4 regions of the Paraburkholderia sp. J8-2 genome follow, and region 1 is predicted to be linked to each of the others. Evidence: predicted binding sites of a transcription regulator. Region 1 holds the regulator's gene; each other region holds the start of a gene.
The links. Region 1 encodes LexA, which represses DNA repair genes until DNA is damaged. Its sites were predicted from a motif close to ACTGTATNNNNATACAGT; they were not measured.

Region 1 (5,360 bases):
CAATGCCCTTCGAAAGCGCCTGCCAGAACACGGCAACGAGCGGCACCACGAGAAAGAGCGCGAGAAACGCGAGCGCGATGCCGGTCAGGAGCCAGCGCACCCACGGCGCTTCGGTGACCGGGTCCGGCCGGCGCGTGCTGCGTTGTTGCGGCAGCGTGCTCATTGCGCACCTCCCGCGACGGTTGCGCCCACCACGGCATTCGGCGCGCTGCCGGCCGAAACGCCCCGGCTCGTACGGCGTTGCAAATACCACTGCAGCGAGTTGATGAGAAGCAGCATGACGAACGAAACGCAGAGCATCATCACGGCAAGCGCGGTCGCGCCGGCGTAGTCGTATTGTTCGAGCTTCGTGATGATGAGAAGCGACGTGATCTCCGACTTCATCGGCACGTTGCCGGCGATGAAGATGACCGAGCCATACTCGCCCAGCGCGCGCGCGAACGCGAGCGCGAAGCCGGTGAGCAGCGCCGGCAGCACCGCGGGCAGCACGACGCGGCGGAACGTGAGCCAGCGCGAGGCGCCAAGGCACGCTGCGGCCTCCTCCTGCTCGCGCTCGAAGTCCTCGAGCACCGGCTGCACCGTGCGCACGACGAACGGCAAGCCGATGAAGGTCAGCGCGACGAGCACGCCAAGCGGCGTGAACGCGATCTTCAGACCGAGCGGTTCCAGGAACTGGCCAATCCAGCCATTGCCCGCGTACACGGCGGCGAGCGAAATGCCCGCGACGGACGTCGGCAGCGCGAACGGCAGATCGACGAGCGCATCGATCACGCGTTTGAACGGGAACGGATAGCGCACGAGCACCCACGCGAGCAGGAACCCGAACACCGCGTTGATGAGCGCCCCGCCGAGCGCGGCCGTGAACGTGAGCCGGTACGACGCGATCACGCGCGGCGACCACACGGCGCGCACGAACTGGCTCCAGTCGAGCGTCGCCGTCTTGAGGAAGGTGGCGGCAAGCGGAATGAGCACCACGAGGCTCAGGTAAGCCACCGTGATGCCGAGCGTCACGCCGAAGCCCGGCAGCGCACTGGGCTTGCGCAATCGAAACGTTGTCATGCTCATCGTCCAGACATGGGTTGCGCGCTTGCCGGGTTCGCCGGCGGCGCCGAAAAGCGCGCCCGTGGGCGCGCTTCTTTGTTATGCGGTCGCGTCGCGATCGACTGCCAACCGGTACTGCGGTACTGCGGTACAGCGGTGTTGCGTGACTTACTGCGGCTGGTAGATCGAATCGAACACGCCGCCATCTGCGAAATGCGTCTTCTGCGCGTTGGTCCAGCCGCCGAACGTGTCGTCAACCGTGTAAAGCTTCAGCTTCGGAAACTTCGCCGTGAGCGCCGCCGGGACCTTGTCCGAACGCGGACGGTAGAAGTTCTTCGCGGCGATCTCCTGGCCCTCTTCGCTATAGAGGAACTGCAGGTAGGCCTCGGCCTCCTTGCGCGTGCCCTTCTTTTCGACGACCTTGTCCACCACCGCAACCGGCGGCTCAGCCAGAATGCTCACCGAAGGGACCACGATCTCGAACTTGTCCGGGCCGAATTCCTTGAGCGAAAGGAATGCTTCGTTCTCCCATGCGATCAGCACATCGCCGATACCGCGCTGCACGAAGCTCGTCGTCGCACCTCGCGCGCCCGAGTCGAGCACGCCTGCATTCTTGTAGAGCTTCGAGACGAAGTCCTTGGCCTTCTGCTCGTTGCCGCCCGGCTGGTGCAGCGCATAGGCCCACGCCGCGAGATAGTTCCAGCGCGCGCCGCCCGAGGTCTTCGGATTCGGCGTGACGATCGACACGCCCGGCTTCGTCAGATCGTCCCAGTCCTTGATGTGCTTGGGGTTGCCCTTGCGCACGAGAAACACGATCGTCGACGTGTACGGCGAGGCGTTGTCGGGCAAGCGCTTTTGCCAGTCCTTCGCAACGATGCCCTTGTTGGCGAGCGCGTCGATGTCCCATGCGAGCGCCAGCGTCACAACGTCGGCCTGCAGGCCGTCGAGCACCGAGCGCGCCTGCGCACCCGAGCCGCCGTGCGACTGCTTGATGGTGAGCGTTTCGCCCGTCTTCGCCTTCCACTGCTTGATGAAGGCCTCGTTAATGTCCTGATACAGCTCGCGCGTCGGATCGTAGGAGACGTTGAGCAGCGACGTGTCCGCGTGAGCGGCCACGGGCGCCATCGCCGTAACTGCGACGAGCGGCGCAACGCCGATAACCAGTTTTGCCGCCAGTGATTTCAGCCAGCCTGCGCGCCCCGTATGTGTCGTGCCCATCTATCTGTTCTCCGTTTTCGTGTGTGCTCGTTCGCGCTCATCCGTGCGCATCTGCGAATTGCAGCTAACGATGGAGGCCAGTCTAGCGATCCGCTTACATTATTAAAAATGATGTTTTCTCATTTTTTAATACGCAAAAGTGGTAAGGACAGAGGAAGTCGCTGCTAGAGCGCGATTTCGTCCGCACAAACGCGGGAAAACGGCCTGATAGCAACGCTCAGTTGACGAACTTCAAGTAACACTTGAAAAGTGGCGAGTACTGTATAAAAATACAGTTACCTGTTCAAACATACAGTGGCGCCATGACCAAACTCACCGCACGACAGCAGCAGGTTTTCGATCTGGTTCGCCGGGCGATCGAACGCACGGGCTTCCCGCCCACGCGCGCCGAGATCGCGGCGGAACTCGGCTTCAGCTCGGCCAACTCCGCGGAGGAGCATCTGCGCGCGCTGGCGCGCAAGGGCGTGATCGAACTGGCTGCGGGCGCCTCGCGCGGCATCCGCCTCATGCCGGGGCCCGACGACCTGCCGCACCAGTTCACGCTCCCGCACCCGAGCATCATGCAGCTCTCACTGCCGCTCGTTGGCCGCGTCGCAGCGGGTAGCCCGATCCTCGCGCAGGAGCACATCTCGCAGAACTACATGTGCGACCCGGCACTGTTCTCGAGCCGCCCTGACTATCTGCTGAAAGTGCGCGGCCTTTCCATGCGCGACGCCGGCATTCTCGACGGCGACCTGCTCGCCGTGCAGAAGAAGGCCGAAGCGAAAGACGGGCAAATCATCGTGGCGCGCCTTGGCGACGACGTCACCGTGAAGCGGCTGAAGCGCCGTTCGAACGGGCTCGAACTGATCGCCGAGAACCCCGATTACGACAATATTTTTGTCGAGGCTGGCAGCGCGGAATTCGCGCTGGAAGGCATCGCGGTTGGCCTGATCCGCCCCACCGAATTCTAAGCAATCCGTCTGCGCGCGTTGTGCGCTGAGTTTACGCACTACCTGGAGAGAGTCATGGAACGCCTTGCCCGCTTGCTGCCCTTCCGTCAATTCGGCCGTCTTCGCCACCTCCGTGGAATCGCCTCTTGCGCGGTGCGCGAGGTGCGCGACTCGGCCGCCGCACTGAGCGGCTCGCTCTTCGAAGATTCGCCAGAGATGGTGGCCGCCAGCACGGCCGACCTGCCGGCGCTGCCCTCGGCCCAGCCGGCGTTTGCGCGCGTGTCGCTCAACAGCACGCTCAACACCGAGCAGCCCATGCGCCGCGCGCCGGTGCGGGTCTATCAAGGTCAGTCGCGGCTCATTCTCGTCGGCACGGTTGACGCGGTCTGCCGTGCGATCGACCGCTGCATCGCGGAGCAGCACAGCGACCTGCCTGCAGCGCTGGCGAAGTAAGGTCGAATCGAGCGCGAATTCGCCAATACGCGGCTCAAATGTGAGAAGAGGTTACGGTCGGGATCGTTTAATCAAGTTTGCGGTCAACACCCTGTTTGAACGATTTGTCCTATGCCGATGACGGAATCTCCCTCAACCCCTCGTAAAACCCAAGGCTGGAAGAAGCCCGTAGCGATCACCGTTGCGCTCGCCATGATTGTTGGCGCGCTTGGCTACGCGTATGCGTCGCCCTATATCGCGGTGAAACACATGAAAGCCGCCGCCGACGCTCGCGACGCCGCCACGCTCAACGAGTACGTCGATTACCCTGCGCTGCGCCTGAGCCTCAAACAGCAGGTTGGCGAGATGCTGCATCGGCGCATCGAAGGGCAACACAGCAGCAATCCGCTGCTGATCCTCGGCGCCGTGATTGGTGCGGCACTGATCAGTCCGCTCGTGGATGCCTACGCAACGCCAGAAGGCGTGGCCGCCCTGCTGAGCGGCATGCCGCCGACAGGCAAGCCTGGCGACCGGCCGCACGCGCCGCCGCCGACGGAGTCCAGCGAGCAATCGGCAGAATCCGCGCAATCGGCGCAATCGGCACAATCGGCGCCGTCACCGGCCCCAGCGGCGTCGGGCAATCCCGCGCCCGAGGCTCGGCCGGTCACCACGGCCGGCTATCGCGGCCTCAATGAATTCGCGCTCACGTGGGAGCGCGGCAATACGGGCGAGCACTATGCCGCCATCCTGCAGCGTCACGGGCTCTTCTCGTGGAAGCTCGCAGCGGTCGAGCTAGACGAAGGAAGCGTCTCGAACTGAGACAGATTGGGAGCGAAAACGGAAACAGGCCGGTTCCGTGCGAACCGGCCCGCTTGGTCCTGCTTGATCCCGCTCAATCAACTAAGCGGCGGCTTGCTGCTGTTTTTCCTCAGCCGCCGACGAACACGCCACGAGAATGCTGCACGACACGCGGTCGAGCAGCGGCGTATTGCCCGCGCCCATCCACCAGCGCGAAAGCCCCGTGCGGCAGCGGTGACCCACCACCACGAGGTCGGCATTCAGTTCGTTGGCCAGATTTGCGATTTCGTCGATCGGATGCCCGAACGCGAAGTGCCCCTGGGCGCGCACACCACGCTCGGTTAGCCAGTCCACGCCTTCCTGAAGGATTTCGCGCGCCGTTTCCTCGAAGCGGCCGCAGGCCACATCGGTCAGCAGGCCCGCGCTCTGCGCGATCGTCGAGCGCATGTCGACAACCGAGAGCAGATGCGTTTCCGCCTGCAGATCGAGCGCAAGGTCGGCGCCGCAACGCAGTGCCTTGCGGCCTTCGCGCGAGCCGTCGTAACAGAGCAGAATTTTTTTGTAGCTCGCCATGATCGCTTCTCCCCGCCCGCGTGATTTGCAGGCTGTGCGATTCTCATGATGGTGCGCCGCAATTCCACACGCAAGGGCTGGAAAACGCCAGGTGGGCATCGAAAACCGCCAGATGCGTCTTAGGCAACGCACACCTCTTGTGCATGGCCTGATGCTTGCCGCGACATGCATTCGCCTCGTGCCACGTCGAACGGCCTGGAAGCGCCGCCCAACCCGCCACGCAGCAATGCACTAAAATGGGCCGCCTTGTTTCGCGCGATTGTTCGTTTGCTTTTGCGTTCGCTCTTGCGTGCGCCTCGCGCGACACCCGTTCGACTCACGTTCAACTGGTCCATGTCCGCACCCGCCATCGAATTCGAGCAGGTC
Region 2 (5,360 bases), on a different contig from region 1:
CCTTGCGCTCTATCATCGAAGCAAGGAAAACCGCGATGTCATCGACGCGTCGTACTTCTCCCCGGCGACCGTGCCCGAAGGATTCGAGCCTGAGCTTCGGCTTTTTCCCGGCGAAGTCGCGCCTGGTTACGCTCCGGTCATCATCCACCATAAATTCATTGTCATCGATGCCGAGGGAGACAATCCTATTGTTTACACAGGCTCGGCAAACATGAGCAACAACTCGGAGCATTTCAATGACGAGAACCTGCTCGAAATAAAGGACGCGCGAATTGCCGCCATTTACCTCGCGGAGTTCATGCGGCTATACGAGCACTATCGGGCTCGCGCCATTGGCATCGAGGCGCAGCAGCGTAGAACCGTTCAACGGCTGATGCTGCAACCCGACCGCAAGTGGGCGGACAAATACTACAAGGCGAATAGTCCGGAGGAGAAGGCGCGGATTGCATTGGCAGCAAGCCCGGCCAACTGAAGTCAATGACGCATTCGCACGACGGCGCTCGCCCGCGTTTCGCGGTCGATGAATTCTGCATGGGCTCGCGCGTGATATCTGGCGTTGCTGGGCGCATCCCTGGGGCTGCTAATCACCAGCACGGTGTCGCCGGCAGCGCTCGCTTCGTGGGGCTGGCGCATCCCGTTCCTGATCGGTCTTCTGATTGCACCAGTTGACCTCTATGTTCGCCTGCGGCTTCGCGACGAACCGATTTTCACCAACAGCGCCAGACATGCCGGCACACCGCTTGCCCAACTGTGTCGCGAACATGGGAGGACGATCCTGCTGGCGACGCTGATGATCATGGGGCAAACCATACCGGTGTACGCGATTGTCTACCTCATGCCGAGCTATGCGGCACGTGGGATGCACATGCCCGCCATCATTGGATTCATGGCTTCCGCGTTGTCTGCTTTACTGCTGGTATGCGTTGAGTGTTGCTCTATTAGGCAGCACCGCTCAATTCATTGTGACCGGTTTGGTCAAATGGAGCGGCAATCCCTGTCTGCGGCATGGTATGTTGCGCCCGCGTGTTGCGTGAGCTTTTGCGTGCTGACGTTTTTCAAGGAGCGGCGCGTCGGACGATGAACCTGGCGCACAGGCATCGACGCCTGTCAGCGCGACTGCAGCCGCCTGCTAGCGAGCGCCCGAAAATCCTGCGGCGCCATGTCGTACGCGCGCCGGAAGGCGCGTGTGAAATCGGAGGCGCTTTTGAAGCCGAGTCCGTAGGCAATCTCGATCACCGTGACGTGCGAATACCGGACCAGTTCATCGGCTGCGCGACGTAGCCTCAGGTTTCGGATGTAAGCGCCAAGGCCGCCTTCGTGCTGAAACAGGCGATAGAGGGTTGGGCGAGGAAGTGCAAGCGCATTGAGTACACTTTCAGGGGAGAGGTCGCTTTCAGTCAGGTGCGCCTGAATATAGCGCCGTACCTGAGCGAACATCGCCGCCCGGGCTGCCGCACGAGTGTCGCCGTTCAGGCCCGCTTGCCGTCCAAACGCTGCGACAAGCAGTTCCGCCGCCTCGCGTATGGCGCCGTCCGCCTCCGCGGCGCTCAGGCTTGCGATTCTCCCACTGAGCGCCGCAACGTGTTCGGTAATCAGTGGCACAAGTGGCATCGACGCGTGAAGCACACGGCCATGGATGGCTTCCGGATCAGGAAACACCTTTTGCACCAACTCGCCCGGCACGAAAAACGTGACCACCCTGCATGCCTGGCGCTGCATTCGAATCGCCTGGTTCAGATCGAGCGCAAGAATGCTGGCGGGCGCAGGAGTGCTGTCGCGCTGCGCGGTGCGCGTGACCACGTTCTCAACGCCACCCTCCAGAAACACATGGAAGACGAAGTCGCGTACCCGGTCTGTCGAAATCCGTGCCTGAGAGCGTTCGAGCACAAGCAGGTCCGACCGGCAATCCGTAAATACAAGGTTATTCACCGCATAGCGGTCAATTGAGGCCTGAAACGGCTTCTCCAGGGCGGATAGCGAGGGCACCACGTCAATGAGATGGCCCACTCGATCCCGCCAGGCGAGCAAGCGACGTTCTGGCGGTTCGCCCTGCACACTGAAATGATTGTGGGCAATGCCATGTTCAAATGGACGGAAGACGTCGACCGTGGGTACGCGCGAGCTCATGCGAAGAAGTCTTTGCTGAAATGTGCCTGAAAGTCTTCTGGAATAGACGCTTTGAGAATCTAACCGAAATTCTGCCCGTAGTGAATTGTTCGAAAAAGGCCTGTCTCGGAGCGATCGAACGCCGGCGATCGAGCGTCAGCAATCGAAAGGCAACTCGCCCTGCGTCGGCACGGCGGATGCAGTACCCGTGGCGCGCTCGAGAGAGCCAATGCGTACACCGATGAGGCGGATCCTCCGATCCAGCGACACGCGCTTCAGGCATTCGCCGACAGCTCGCCGGATAGCCACGACATCTGCCACCGGTTCGGTGAGCGAGAGGTCGCGAGTGACGATCTTGAAGTCGGCGAACTTGATTTTCAGGCCTACCGTTCGGCCGCGGTACCCTTTGCGCTGAAGATCCTCGGTAACCCGTTCGCAAAGGCGTGTCAACGCCGGCGTCAGGACCGCACGATCGCGCACGACATGCATGTCACGCTCGAACGTCGTTTCCCGGCTCATGGACTTTGGCTCGGAGGAAACCACGACGGCGCGATCGTCGAGGCCTCGGGCGATTCTGGCCAGCCACGCGGCGTACGTGCGCCCGAAGTGCTCCTGCAATAGTCCGAGGTCAGCCGAGGCCAACTCACCGACCGTTCCGATCCCGAGGCTCGCCAGGCGTTCACTTGCACGCGGGCCGATGCCATTCACTTTCTTTGCCGGAAGCGGCCAGATGCGCGACTCGAGGTCGTCCATCGTGAGTATGGTGAGACCATTCGGCTTATCGAGCTCCGAGCCGATTTTTGCGAGCAGCTTGTTCGGTGCGATGGCGATAGAGCAAGTGAGGCGGGTCGCTTCGTGCACGGCCGTCTTGATCCGGTTTCCAAGTTCGCTCGATTCGCCCTCGATGCCCGTGAGGTCAATGTAGATCTCGTCGATTCCCCGGTCTTCGATCTGGTCCGTGAACGTGCGCACCACGTCTTTGAACTGGCGCGAATAGCGCCGGTACGAATCAAAGTCCGTAGGCAGCAGGATGGCATCGGGCGCGAGTAGGGCGGCCTTCATCATGCCCATCGCGGAGAAAACGCCGAGGGCGCGCGCTTCGTAGGTCGAAGTCGTGACCACGCCGCGGCCCACATAGTCGCGCAGTCGCGCAAAGCGGCGCGTGCCGTCGGGCAGGACTTCTGGTGCCGCATTGCGCCCGCCGCCGATTACGACGGGTTTGCCGCGCAATTCGGGGTAGCGCAGCAGTTCGACGGATGCATAAAAAGCGTCCATGTCGAGATGCGCAATGCGGCGTGTGCGGTGGCTTGTCACGTTGCAACTACTGTGGAATTGTCCGGGCGGTCCTTGAGTGTTTGCGCCGGAACGCAGTGCCCGCACGATTGTTCATCTGTTTTCCCAGTCGAAGTTCACGGTCGGAAGCTCGGCAAGCCGCGCACTCACTGCGCCATAGTACTGTATGTTTGCACAGTATTCTACCGCATGCTTCCGGCTGTACCGCTAACTTCTTTCAGTGGGAAAAAATCCTGGTTGTGTCGCGCAAAGGGGCTTCGATGATCAATTCGCGCACGCCGCCGATCCTGAATAACGCGTAAGAACAGGATGGATTGAAGTGGAGGGGCGAAGTACGCCGGGCAGGCGTGTGTTTTTATCGTTGCGCAACGATTGGCGCTATCCGTTGGTATCCACCCAGGCACGTGCCCATGCGAGTCCTGCCTCCTGCGCAGCATCCTCAGAATTAAACAAATCCAGAACGCCTGAAGCGTTGATGAGTTTGTTGTCCCGGGTCACGGTGCCGCTCCCCGCATAGCGTTCAGGCGTGAGGATCTCCGATTGTTGCGCGATAGCGTGGCCCCACAAAACATATCCCTTGTATATTTCTCTTTCCATATCTTGTCCAAACGTCGGTGTCGTACCCAATTCACTCACCAGCCTGATTCGGAAGCGGCGTTGCGAGCGGGTCAGAAATAGACAGTAATGTTTCTCACTGCTGAACGCAAAGTAATTCGGTACCAAATGTTGTATTCGTCGTCCGATGTGGCATAGTGGGAAAAACTATCTCATCAAAGGAAAAACCACGAATGGCCACACTCCAATCAATTCAGGCACGAATCGCAAAGTTGCAGGCTCAGGCAGAATCGTTGGCGACAACGAAATCGACGGCAGTACTCGAAAAGATTCGCGGTTTGATGGACAAGCATGCCGTGACGCTTGCCGAAATTGAGGCATTCGTCGGCAAGCGTCGCGGCCGCAAACCGGGAAAAGCGGTTACGGCGAAGCAGGGTTCGTCCGCTGCGAAGTATCTCGATCCCAAAACTGGCGCGACGTGGACTGGCCATGGTCGTGCTCCCGCGTGGATTGCAAAGGCAAAGGACCGAAGCAAGTTCCTGGTTGCCGATGCAGCACCGAAATCGGCTGCCGCTGTGAAAGCGCCTAAGGCGGGTAACTACGTGCGTGGACCGCAGCCGCCGAAATATCGTGACCCGAAAACCGGCGCGACGTGGTCTGGTCGTGGCACCGCACCGGCATGGCTCGCCGGCGCGAAGGACCGGTCGAAGTTCCTGATTGAAAAGGCCGAGCCTGCTGCGAAGCCGGCCAAGGCGCCGACAGCGAAGAAGGCTGCTGCAAAGACGAGCACGGCAACCAGGAAGGTATCTGCGAAGAAGGCAGCGCCGGCACGCAAGGCTGCTGCGAGGAACGGCGCAGCAGCGAAGTCACCCGTCGCGCGAAAAGTGCGAGCGCCGAAGCTCGTCGTGGCGGCGCCTGTCGAAGTTACCGCGCCTCAGGCGGCTGCTGAAGGTGCGGGCACGGCCGCCGCAGCCTAAGTGACACACCGGGCTGCAAGCATGCTTACAGCCCGGTTCAACGCTTGTTACGCGTGGCGGGGACCGCTTGAACACATGCACGGTCGCTGGCATCGATGTGGGCGGAGACAAAAAGGGCTGCCATCTAGTCATTCTGGATGGCAGTCGAGCGTTCCGGCCTCCGGATGCGAAAACGCCTCAGCAGATGCTGCAGGCGTGTCTTGAGTACGACGTTCAGGCCGTTGGAATAGACGCTCCTTGCCGGTGGGGCGTTGAAGGCGAAGGGCGGCGTGCGGAAAGGGAACTCGCGCGTCAACATATCTTTTCCTTTGCCACGCCAACTCGAAGGCGGGCAGATGAGAACTCGAGTCGCTTCTACCGGTGGATGTTCAACGGAGAGCAGATTTACGAAGTCTTCTCTTCCACCTGGCCGCTGCTGACATCTCGCAA
Region 3 (5,360 bases), on a different contig from region 1:
TCTCTGATTCGTCGGAGCGTAGCGCAGCCTGGTAGCGCATCTGATTTGGGATCAGAGGGTCGTAGGTTCGAATCCTATCGCTCCGACCAGCAATACCGAGGGGTTACACGCCATTGGCCTGTAGCCCCTTTTCTTTTTCCTCGCATCGCTTGGCTTGCGTTTCGTCGTACGGCCGCGTTCCATTTGAAAAGCCGCCGAGCTTATAAAATACGGATCGGCCACACTTCCCGTGGCGATCGCACCCTGGCAGCCATGTTACGTTTATCCGAAGTCAAACTCCCCCTCGACCACGCCGAAAGCGATCTTGAAGCCGCGATTCGGGGACGCCTCGCGGAACTCGGCGTAGCGGCAGACGCGCTCGTCCGCTACACCGTCTTCCGCCGTGCGCACGATGCACGCAAGCGCTCGGATATCAAGCTGACCTATATCGTCGACATCGAAGTCAAGGACGAGGCGAAGGTGCTCAAGCGGATCGCCGGCAAGCCGCATTGCGGGGCGACGCCGGACATGACCTACCGCTTTGTCGCGAAGGCGCCGGAGCACTCGACGCGCCCCCGCCCGGTGGTGATCGGCATGGGGCCGTGCGGGCTGTTCGCAGGACTGATCCTCGCGCAGATGGGCTTTCGTCCCATCATCCTCGAACGCGGCAAAGCCGTGCGCGAGCGCACCAAGGACACTTTCGGCCTGTGGCGCAAGTCCGTGCTCAACCCTGAATCCAACGTGCAGTTCGGCGAAGGCGGGGCGGGGACGTTTTCCGACGGCAAGCTCTACAGCCAGATCAAGGATCCGAACCACTACGGCCGCAAGGTGCTCGAGGAGTTCGTCAAGGCCGGTGCGCCGGAAGACATCCTGTATCTGAGCCGGCCGCACATCGGCACGTTCCGGCTCGTGAGCATGGTGGAAAAGATGCGCGCCACCATCCACGAACTGGGCGGCGAAGTGCGCTTCGAAACGCGCGTCGAAGACATCGAGATCGAGCAGGGCAAGGTGCGCGCGCTCAAGCTCTCGAACGGCGAGACGCTGCCGTGCGACCACGTCGTGCTGGCGGTTGGCCACAGCGCGCGCGACACGTTCCAGATGCTGCACGATCGCGGCGTGTTCATGGAAGCGAAGCCGTTTTCGCTGGGTTTTCGCATCGAGCACCCGCAGGGGGTGATCGATCGCAGCCGCTTCGGCAAGTTTGCGGGCCACAAGGAGCTTGGCGCGGCCGACTACAAGGTGGTGCATCACGCGAACAATGGCCGGTCGGTCTATAGCTTCTGCATGTGCCCCGGCGGCACGGTGGTCGCGGCGACCTCCGAACCCGGCCGCGTGGTCACCAACGGCATGAGCCAGTATTCGCGGGCCGAGCGCAACGCGAATGCGGGCATCGTCGTCGGCATCACGCCGGAGGATTATCCTGGCGGCCCGCTTGCGGGCATCGCGTTCCAGCGCAAGTGGGAAGAGCGGGCGTTCGAGCTCGGCGGCGGCAATTACCAGGCGCCGGGGCAACTCGTGGGCGACTTTATCGCCGGGCGGCCGTCGACGTCGCTGGGCTCCGTGGTGCCGTCCTACAAGCCGGGCGTGCATCCGACCGATCTCAGCACCGCGCTGCCCGACTACGTGATCGAAGCCATCCGTGAAGCCCTTCCGCAGATCGACAAGAAGCTCGCAGGCTTCGCGATGCACGATGCGGTGCTCACGGGCGTCGAGACGCGCACGTCGTCGCCGCTGCGGATTCGTCGCAAGGACGATTACCAGAGCGTGAACGTCGAGGGTCTGTATCCGGCCGGCGAAGGCGCCGGGTATGCCGGCGGCATCTACTCGGCGGCCATCGACGGCATCGAGGTGGCGCAAGCCGTGGCGCTCAGTCTGACGTCGGCGCACGCGTCCTGATAGCGAAAAACGACGGGCGGGATGCGCCGGCGCGTCCCGCAGTTCGTCTTCCAGTTCGTCCCTCAGTGTTCCCCTTCAGCGCGCCCTTCAGCGTGCGCGCTACTCGCCTGCCTTAAGCGGCGTTTGCCCCGGACGTAAGCCCCAGCGTCCGGGAGTAATCAATCCCCCATTTCCCGCCTTCCTCCAATCCCATAAAATACTGTATAAATATACAGGTGGAGGCGAACCGGCCTCCTGCTTGCCGATGCCCCATTTCCTGCTGGGCAGGGCGGAGCGTTCCCATCAACCAGGCTACGAACCATGGCAGCAGCCGTGCAGACCACTGCGCAACTCGCCGCGCACTTGCCCCCCCGGCTGCAAAGCCGCGTGTGGCAGGGCGATCAGCTTGCGCACGCCAGCGAGCGCTCGGTGCCGAGCGGCCACGCCACGCTCGACGCCCAGCTTCCCGGCGCCGGCTGGCCCGCAGGCAGCCTGACCGAACTGCTCGTCGAGCAGGGCGGCGTGGGCGAGATGCGGCTCGTCGCTCCAGCGCTGCGCGCGCTTACCGCACAGGCGGGCCGGCACGTGCTGCTCGTCGCGCCGCCATGGCGCCCGTACGCCTGCGCGCTCAAGGCGTGGGGGCTCGCGCTCGAGCGCGTGATCTGGGTGCGTGCGGCCGAAGACGAGGCCGCCTGGGTGGCCGAGCAGGCGCTCAAGCAGGAAGGCATGGGCGCCGTGCTGCTCTGGCAGACGAAAGCGCGCCCCGACGCCGTGCGCCGTCTGCAGGTCGCCGCCCAGGATTCGCAGGCGCTCGCGTTTCTCGTGCGGCCGCTCGCCGCGCGCAACCAGTCGTCGCCGGCGCCGCTGCGCATGACCTGCTCGCCGGTGCCGCCGCCCGACGACGCGAACCTGAACCGGCGGCAATGGATGCAGCTTGCCGCGCTCTGCGTCGATATCTTCAAGCGCCGCGGGCCGCCGCCCGCCCAGCCACTCGTCATTACATTGCCGCTGCAGGACGCGGTGCTGCCCCAGCCGGACGCAGCCTCCGTCGTCATGCCGTGGCCCGGGGTCAATCATGCTGTGGATCGCCGTCACCTTGCCGTTGTTGCCGCTGGAGGCCGTCAGACCTCTGATGCCGCCGGCGCCGTCAACAGCGCGCCTGCCTGAAAGCGCCGATGCCGATGCCGTCAGCGCGCCGCGCTGCTACGCGCTCGCCGACCACACGCGCATCCTGATCGCCGATCTCGACGCGCTGCGCCTGGGCGTCGAGCCCGGCAACACGCGCTCGCATGCGCTGGCGCTTGCGCCGGGGCTCGTGCTGCTCGAAGCCGATCCGGCGCGCGAGACCCGTGCGTTCGAGGCGCTCGCGCTCGCGTTGCTCGCCTATACGCCCAAGGTGTCGTTCGCGCAGTCGCACACACTGTTGCTCGAAGTCGGCTCGGGTTTGCGTCTTTTCGGCGGCGTGCGCGCGCTGCTCGGGAAGGTTGCGGCGACGGTGGCGGGCTGCGGACACACCGCGCGCATCGCCTGCGCGCCCACGGCGTGGGGCGCGTGGACGCTCGCCCAGGCGCGCGTCACGCGTTCGTCGCGCCGCTGGCACGTGCTCAAGGAAACGACGCTCGCGCGCGTGCTCGATTCGCTGCCGGTCACGCTTGCGCCGTTCGCCGCGCAGCACGACCACGCGCTCACGCAGATCGGCTGCGCGACGCTCGGCGATCTGCGGCGGCTGCCGCGCGAGGGCATCGTGCGGCGTTTCGGCGACGGCGTGCTCGGCTGGCTCGCGCAGGCGCGCGGCGAAGCGCCTGATCCGCGTGTCTGGTTCGCCGCGCCGCCGTCGTTTCACGCGGCGCTCGAATTGCAGGCGCGCGTGGAGAGCGCCGAGGCGCTGCTCTTTGCCGCGCGCCGGCTCGTGATGCAGCTGGCCGGCTGGCTTGCCGCGCAGCACGCGGCGTTGAGCGGCTTCGAATTGCGTCTGGAGCACGAACTGGCTTCGCGGCATGCGCCGCGCACCTCGACGCTCGCGATCGCGTGGGCGTCGCCTTCGCGCGACGCCGAGCATCTGCTGTGGCTGCTGCGCGAGCGCCTGAATCAGACCGAGCTTGCCGCGCCCGTCATTGGACTTGCGCTCGTCGCCTCGCAGGTGAGCGAATACGCGGCACCCACCGACACGCTCTTTCCGATGGCCGAGGCCGCCGAAGCATCGCTCGGGCAGCTCTTCGAGCGCATCGGCGCGCGGCTTGGCGAGCAGAACGTGCTGCAGCTTTTCGTCGAGGACGATCATCGGCCCGAGCTGGCGATGTCGGCGCGGCCTTACCGCGAGAGCGGCGCCAAGCGTGCGCGCAAGCCGCGCAAGGCAGGCAAGCCGCAGCAGGAAGCGGACGCGAGCGCGCCCGTGCAAAGCGCCTTCGACCTGCCCGAGGTGCCGCTGCCGGCCCAGCCGCGTCCGGCGTGGCTGCTCGAAAAGCCGCTCAAGCTCGCGACGCGCGGTGACCGCCCGGTTTATCGACGGCCGCTGAAGACGCTCACACGCACCGAGCGCATCGAGTCCGGCTGGTGGGACGGCGAGGGCGTCGGGCGCGACTACTACGTCGCCGCCGACGACCAGGGCCGCATGTTCTGGCTGTATCGCGAGCGCATTGGCGGCCAGTGGTATCTGCAAGGCCTGTTCGGCTAGCGCTTGTTCGTCGCTCATTCGGGTTTCAGGAATCATGTCGACCAGCGGGACGGGCGCGCCGTCGCCTTCACAGTTGCCAGCGCAATCGCCTGCACAGTTGTCCGCGCAGTTGCCTGACTACGCGGAGCTGCACTGCCTCACCAACTTCACTTTCCTGCACGGCGCGTCGCGCCCGGGTGAGCTGGTCGAGCAGGCGATCCGCCACGGCTACCGTGCGCTCGCGATCACCGACGAATGCTCGTTCGCGGGCGTCGTGCGCGCCTGGAGTGCGCTCAACGAATACGACGAGGCGCGCAAGAAAGCGCATGACGAAGCCGTGCGCGAGGCCCGCGAACGCGGCGGCAACTCCGCCGCCGCGGCCTTGGGCCCGTTCGAACCGTCGCTGCATTTGCTGATCGGCAGCGAGCTGAATCTCGTCGATGAACATGGCGCGCCGTTCTGCACGATCGTTGCGCTCGCAACGAATCGCGAAGGCTACGGCAATCTGTGCGAGCTGATCACGCTCGCGCGCTCGCGTGCGGCGAAGGGCAGCTATCGCGTGCATCCCGCCGATTTCACCGAGCCCGATCCGGACTTCGAGCATCTGAAGCACTTGCGCGACTGCGTGCTGCTGCTCGTGCCGCAGCGCACGGCCACGCTCGCGCAAACGCTGCGCGCCGCGCACTGGCTCGCGGGCTTCGCGGCCGAACGCGCGTGGCTCGCGCTCGAACTCTGGCAAACCGGCGGCGACGACACGCAGATCGAAGTGCTGCGCCACGTCTCGCAGGAAAGCGGCCTGCCGCTCGTCGCGGCGGGCGGCGTGCTGATGCACGCGCGTTCGCGCAAGCCGTTG
Region 4 (5,360 bases), on a different contig from region 1:
ACGTGGAAGGCGGCTGGCAGGGCGTGCAACATCCTCAGGAATACGAAGGACAAGGTTTGCCGAAGCTCGTCGGCACACCGTGCGTGGAAATGCTCAACGCGGCGAATCTCTCGTTTGCGCTGTGTCCGCTGCTCACCGACGGCGCTATCGAAGCACTCCTCACCGCCGGCAGCGAAGTGCAAAAGCAGCGCTTCGTGCCGAAGCTCATCTCGGGCGACTGGACCGGCACGATGAACCTCACCGAGCCGCAGGCGGGCTCGGATCTCGCGGCCGTGCGCACGCGCGCCGAGCCGCAAGGCGATGGTACGTTCAAACTGTTCGGCACGAAGATCTTCATCACGTGGGGCGAGCACGACATGGCGGAGAACATCATCCATCTCGTGCTCGCGCGCACACCCACTGCGCCTGAAGGCGTGAAGGGCATTTCGCTTTTTATCGTGCCGAAGTTCCTCGTCAACGAAGATGGAACGCTCGGTGCGCGCAACGACGTGCACTGCGTGTCGATCGAGCACAAGCTTGGCATCAAGGCGAGCCCGACCGCCGTGCTGCAGTTCGGCGATCATGGCGGCGCGATCGGCCAGCTGATCGGCGAAGAGAATCGCGGCCTCGAATACATGTTCATCATGATGAACGCAGCGCGTTTCGCCGTGGGCATGCAGGGCGTGGCCGTTTCCGATCGCGCGTACCAGAAGGCGCTCGCCTATGCGAAGGAGCGCGTGCAAAGCCGCCCGGTGGATGGTTCTGCGAAAGCGGCGGTGAGCATCATCCATCACCCGGACGTGCGCCGCATGCTTGCGACGATGCGCGCCCTCACCGAAGCCGCGCGTGCACTCGCTTACGTGGCGGCGGGCGAGAGCGATCGCGCGCATGGCGATCCCGATGAGGCGGCCCGCGCGCGGCATCAGGCGCGTTACGAATACCTCGTGCCGATCGTGAAGGGCTGGAGTACCGAACTCGCGCTGGAAGTGACGAGCCTTGGCGTGCAGGTGCATGGCGGCATGGGCTTCATCGAGGAAACGGGCGCGGCGCAGTTCTACCGCGACGCGCGCATTCTGCCCATCTACGAAGGCACGACGGCGATTCAGGCGAACGACCTCATCGGGCGCAAGACGCTGCGCGACGGCGGCGCGGCGGCGAAGGCGTTGCTTGCCGATATCGCGCAGACCGTCGACGCGCTAGCAGCGCAACAAGGCGCGGCGTTCGAGTCGATGCGCAAGCATCTTGCACTCGGCCGCGAGGCGCTCGCCTCGGCCGTGGACTTCGTGCTCGCGAAGGCGAAGAGCGATCCGAACGCGGTGTTCGCGGGCAGCGTGCCGTATCTGAAGCTGGCGGGCATCGTGCTGGGCGGCTGGCAGATGGCGCGCGCCATGCTCGCCTCACAGCGTCTCATGCAGGACGACCCGAAGTTCCATGGCGCGAAGATCGCCACGGCGCAGTTCTTCGCGCAACACGTCTTGCCCCAGGCTGTGGCGCTCGAAGCGGCGATCGTCAGCGCAAGCGGCAGCGAGGGCGTGCTGGCGCTGGCGGAAGATCAGTTCTGACGCCGCGCGCCAATCGTAGCGAGCGAGTCGAGAAATGAAACACGGCGCCCCAGAGGCGCCGTGTTCGTTCATGCTGAAAGCGTTGCTTCAGGCATAAGCCGGGCGATGCGAGCCCTGCGTGTCGCCGAGATAGCGGTGAACCGAAAGATCGTCGGCGCGGATCGCGGGTTGCTTGCCCGAGATCAGGTCGGCGAGCAGTTGGCCCGAACCGCACGACATGGTCCAGCCGAGCGTGCCGTGGCCCGTGTTCAGGAACAGGTTCGAGATCGGGGTGCGGCCGACGACCGGCGTGCCGTCCGGCGTCATCGGGCGCAGGCCGGTCCAGAAGGTGGCCTTCGTCGTGTCGCCGCCGCCCGGGAACAGGTCGTTCACGCACATTTCGAGCGTTTCGCGACGGGCTTGCTTGAGCGACTTGTCGAAGCCGACAATCTCGGCCATGCCGCCCACGCGGATGCGATCGTCAAAACGCGTGATCGCGATCTTGTAGGTTTCGTCGAGCACGGTCGAGACCGGCGCGGCGTCGGCGTTGACGATCGGCGCCGTAATCGAATAGCCCTTGAGCGGATAGACCGGAATCTTCACGATGTCCGCGAGCATCTTCGTCGAGAAGGAGCCGAGCGCGACCACGAACGAATCCGCGCGCACCAGTTCCCTGCCGCATTGCACGCCCGCGATACGGTCGCCTTGCAGGAAGAGCTTGTCGATCGGCGTGTTGTAGCGGAATTTCACGCCCAGCTGTTCGGCCATCGCGGCAAGGCGCGTGGTGAACATCTGGCAGTCGCCGGTTTCGTCGCCGGGCAGACGCAGGCCGCCCGTGAGCTTGCCCGACACCGCGGCGAGCGCGGGTTCGGCGCGGCCCAACTCGTCGGCGGTGAGCAGTTCGTACGGAACGTTCGCGTCCTTCAGCACGGCAATGTCCTTCGCCGCGCCTTCGAACTGCTGCTGTGTGCGGAACACCTGGAGCGTGCCGCCCGTGCGGCCTTCATATTGAATGCCCGTGTCGGCGCGCAGTGCCTGCAGGCAGTCGCGGCTGTATTCGGCGAGGCGCACCATGCGACCTTTGTTGAGCGCGTAACGCTCGGCCGTGCAGTTCTGCAGCATCTGCCACATCCACTGCAGCTGGAATTTCGTGCCGTCCAGACGAATAGCGAGCGGCGCGTGCTTCTCGAACATCCACTTGATCGCCTTGAGCGGCACGCCAGGCGCGGCCCACGGCGCAGCGTAGCCCGGCGAGATCTGGCCGGCGTTCGCAAAACTGGTCTCGAGCGCGGGACCGGCTTCGCGGTCGATCACCGTCACTTCGTGGCCCGCGCGGGCGAGATACCAGGCGCTGGCCACACCGACCACACCACTGCCCAACACGACGACTCGCATAGCTGCTCCGTATAGATTCGTTGGGGCTACGCCGTGTTGCCGGGGCCCTGGAAGCGGTGTTTTGGCACCGATAGGGTGGAAGGCATGAAAATTCGCGTGTAGCCAGTATTTGTAGCTATGCTATTGTTGTATGCCTAGGTTTTGTTATCGTATTTTTCAGATTTTCGGGAAGAAATCATGAGAACGCAACGCCAGCCGGTCCGCGCGCTCGACCGGCTCGATCACCGCATCCTGAAACTGCTCCAGGAAGACGGCCGCATGGCCATGAAGGACCTCGCGGAGCAGGTCGGGCTTTCGGTGACGCCGTGCATCGAGCGGGTGAAGCGCATGGAGCGCGACGGGGTCATCACGGGCTATTTCGCGCGCGTGAATCCCGCGGTGCTGGGCGCGGCGCTGCTCGTGTTCGTGGAGATCACGCTCGACCACAAGAGCGGCAATATGTTCGACCAGTTCCGCCGCGAAGTGCAGAAGATTCCCGAAGTGCTGGAGTGCCATCTCGTCTCGGGCGACTTCGACTATCTGATCAAGGCGCGCATCGGCGAGATGGCCGACTATCGCAAGCTGCTGGGTGACATCCTCTTGCAACTGCCCGGCGCGGTTCAGTCGAAAAGCTACGTGGTGATGGAAGAGATCAAGGAGACGCTGACCATCGCCGTGGGGGAGTGAGCGGCTGTCAGCGCCCCGTTTTTAGGACTCGACAACGCGGCTCAGTACTGTATATTTGTACAGTATTGAGCCGCGTTTTTTTATGTCCTGTTCACTTTCGCCGTGACCGATTCCCGCCACCCCGATCCCGATACCGATACCTGGTATCCCGTTGCGCCGCCCACGGCACGCAAAGGGCGCGGTGCGGTTACGAACCTGCAAGGGCGCTATGAAGTGGACCAGCGCGAAGCGTTCGACGATGGTTGGCAGCAGGCGGGCGAAGGCGAGGAGGGCCAAGGGGACCAGGCCGACCACAACAGTGAGCCGAAGTTGCGCACTGAAGTCTTCGAAGAGCGTGCGAAAAGCATCCTCACGCGCAACCAGTCGCCGGACATTCCGTTCAACGTCTCGCTCAATCCATATCGCGGTTGCGAGCACGGTTGCATCTATTGCTTCGCGCGGCCCACGCACAGCTATCTCGGTCTCTCGCCGGGGCTCGATTTCGAAAGCCGTATCTACGCGAAGGTGAATGCCGCAGAACTGCTGGCGCGGGAGATCGCGAAGCCTTCGTACGAGCCCGAGCCCATTGCGCTCGGCGTGAACACCGACGCCTGGCAGCCGGTGGAGCGCGACTTGCGCATCACGCGGCGCGTGGTCGAGGTACTGGCCGAGCGTCAGCATCCGTTCGCGGCCATCACGAAGTCCTCGCTGATCGAGCGCGATCTCGATCTGCTCGCGCCGATGGCCGCGCGCAAGCAGTTCATGGCGGCGATCACGATCACCACGCTCGACGCCGATATCGCCCGCTCGCTCGAACCGCGCGCGGCGACCCCTGCGCGTCGCCTGCGCACCATTCGCACGCTAGCCGAAGCCGGTGTGCCGGTCGGCGTGAGCATCGCGCCTGTCATTCCGTTCGTGACCGAGCCCGACATGGAGCGTGTGCTCGAAGCCTGCGCCGAGGCCGGCGCAACGAGCGCGAGCTATATCGTGCTGCGTTTGCCATGGGAGGTCGCGCCGCTCTTCCAGGATTGGCTGGCGGCGCATTTCCCGCAGCGCGCCGAGCGCGTGATGAGCCGTGTGCGCGACATGCGCGGCGGCAAGGACTACGAGTCGGCGTTCTCGCAGCGCATGAAGGGCACGGGGCTTTGGGCCGACCTGCTCAAGCAGCGCTTTCACAATGCCGTGCGGCGCCTCGGGCTCAATGAGCGGCGTCACGGCATTCTCGATATGTCGGCGTTCGTGCAGTCGAAAACCGTGCGCGAGAAGCCGCAACTCGACTTGTTCTGATCGGGCTCGCGGCGTTACTGCGAGATGGCCTTTGCGGCCTCGACCTGCGACTCGAAATAGGTCTGGAAAGAGAGCGCGAGTCCCGTCATCAGCAGGAATGCGCCAATCAGCAACGAAAAGATCACGACGAAGATGACCGTCCAGCCCGAGCGGCTTGTGCGGCCTTGCTCCACGAACGCGGCGTTGAACTGCGCGTCCCATTTGGCGTCGGGGCGCAGCCCATAGACGATTGCCGCCAGAAACGCCGAAATGACGGAAACCGCGCCGATCACGGCGAGGCCCCAGCCGGGAATCGAGGCGCGTTCGGTTGCGACGAGCAGCAACACGCCCGGAATGCCGATTAGCGTGCCGAACAGATGCGCCCAGCCCCACACGTCGCGCGGACCATACAGATAGAAGCGATGTGCGCCGAGGCTGCCAAACAGGAACGCGAGGGCGGCGGTGAGGGTCTTGGAGCGAAAGCGTGCGGGGTTGTTTTCGTTGGGCATGGGCTCGGGCATAACGTGAACGTTT

Region 2: the regulator LexA is predicted to act here: its motif matches at 3,561-3,578, upstream of dinB (DNA polymerase IV).
Region 3: the regulator LexA is predicted to act here: its motif matches at 2,074-2,091, upstream of imuA (translesion DNA synthesis-associated protein ImuA).
Region 4: the regulator LexA is predicted to act here: its motif matches at 3,628-3,645, upstream of U5A52_RS21765 (PA0069 family radical SAM protein).

The regions. Positions count from the first base shown of each region.
Region 1 covers NZ_CAJMZA010000014.1:25,976-31,335, forward strand. The annotation lists gene cysW (sulfate ABC transporter permease subunit CysW) at 1-163, opposite strand, end outside; gene cysT (sulfate ABC transporter permease subunit CysT) at 160-1,059, opposite strand; gene U5A52_RS25960 (sulfate ABC transporter substrate-binding protein) at 1,210-2,259, opposite strand; gene lexA (transcriptional repressor LexA) at 2,562-3,212, shown strand; gene U5A52_RS25970 (hypothetical protein) at 3,267-3,644, shown strand; gene U5A52_RS25975 (DUF2939 domain-containing protein) at 3,762-4,442, shown strand; gene U5A52_RS25980 (universal stress protein) at 4,524-4,994, opposite strand; gene nodI (nodulation factor ABC transporter ATP-binding protein NodI) at 5,328-5,360, shown strand, end outside.
Region 2 covers NZ_CAJMZA010000001.1:122,394-127,753, reverse strand. The annotation lists gene U5A52_RS00560 (phospholipase D-like domain-containing protein) at 1-472, shown strand, start outside; gene U5A52_RS00555 (MFS transporter) at 557-1,081, shown strand; gene U5A52_RS00550 (AraC family transcriptional regulator) at 1,108-2,127, opposite strand; gene dinB (DNA polymerase IV) at 2,263-3,420, opposite strand; gene U5A52_RS00540 (hypothetical protein) at 3,778-3,996, opposite strand; gene U5A52_RS00535 (H-NS family nucleoid-associated regulatory protein) at 4,188-4,931, shown strand; gene U5A52_RS00530 (DUF429 domain-containing protein) at 4,999-5,360, shown strand, end outside.
Region 3 covers NZ_CAJMZA010000009.1:110,275-115,634, reverse strand. The annotation lists tRNA gene U5A52_RS21035 (tRNA-Pro) at 13-89, shown strand; gene U5A52_RS21030 (NAD(P)/FAD-dependent oxidoreductase) at 253-1,875, shown strand; gene imuA (translesion DNA synthesis-associated protein ImuA) at 2,176-3,021, shown strand; gene U5A52_RS21020 (DNA polymerase Y family protein) at 2,930-4,528, shown strand; gene U5A52_RS21015 (error-prone DNA polymerase) at 4,563-5,360, shown strand, end outside.
Region 4 covers NZ_CAJMZA010000009.1:266,517-271,876, reverse strand. The annotation lists gene U5A52_RS21780 (acyl-CoA dehydrogenase) at 1-1,541, shown strand, start outside; gene U5A52_RS21775 (D-amino acid dehydrogenase) at 1,629-2,915, opposite strand; gene U5A52_RS21770 (Lrp/AsnC ligand binding domain-containing protein) at 3,093-3,581, shown strand; gene U5A52_RS21765 (PA0069 family radical SAM protein) at 3,684-4,847, shown strand; gene U5A52_RS21760 (TM2 domain-containing protein) at 4,862-5,335, opposite strand.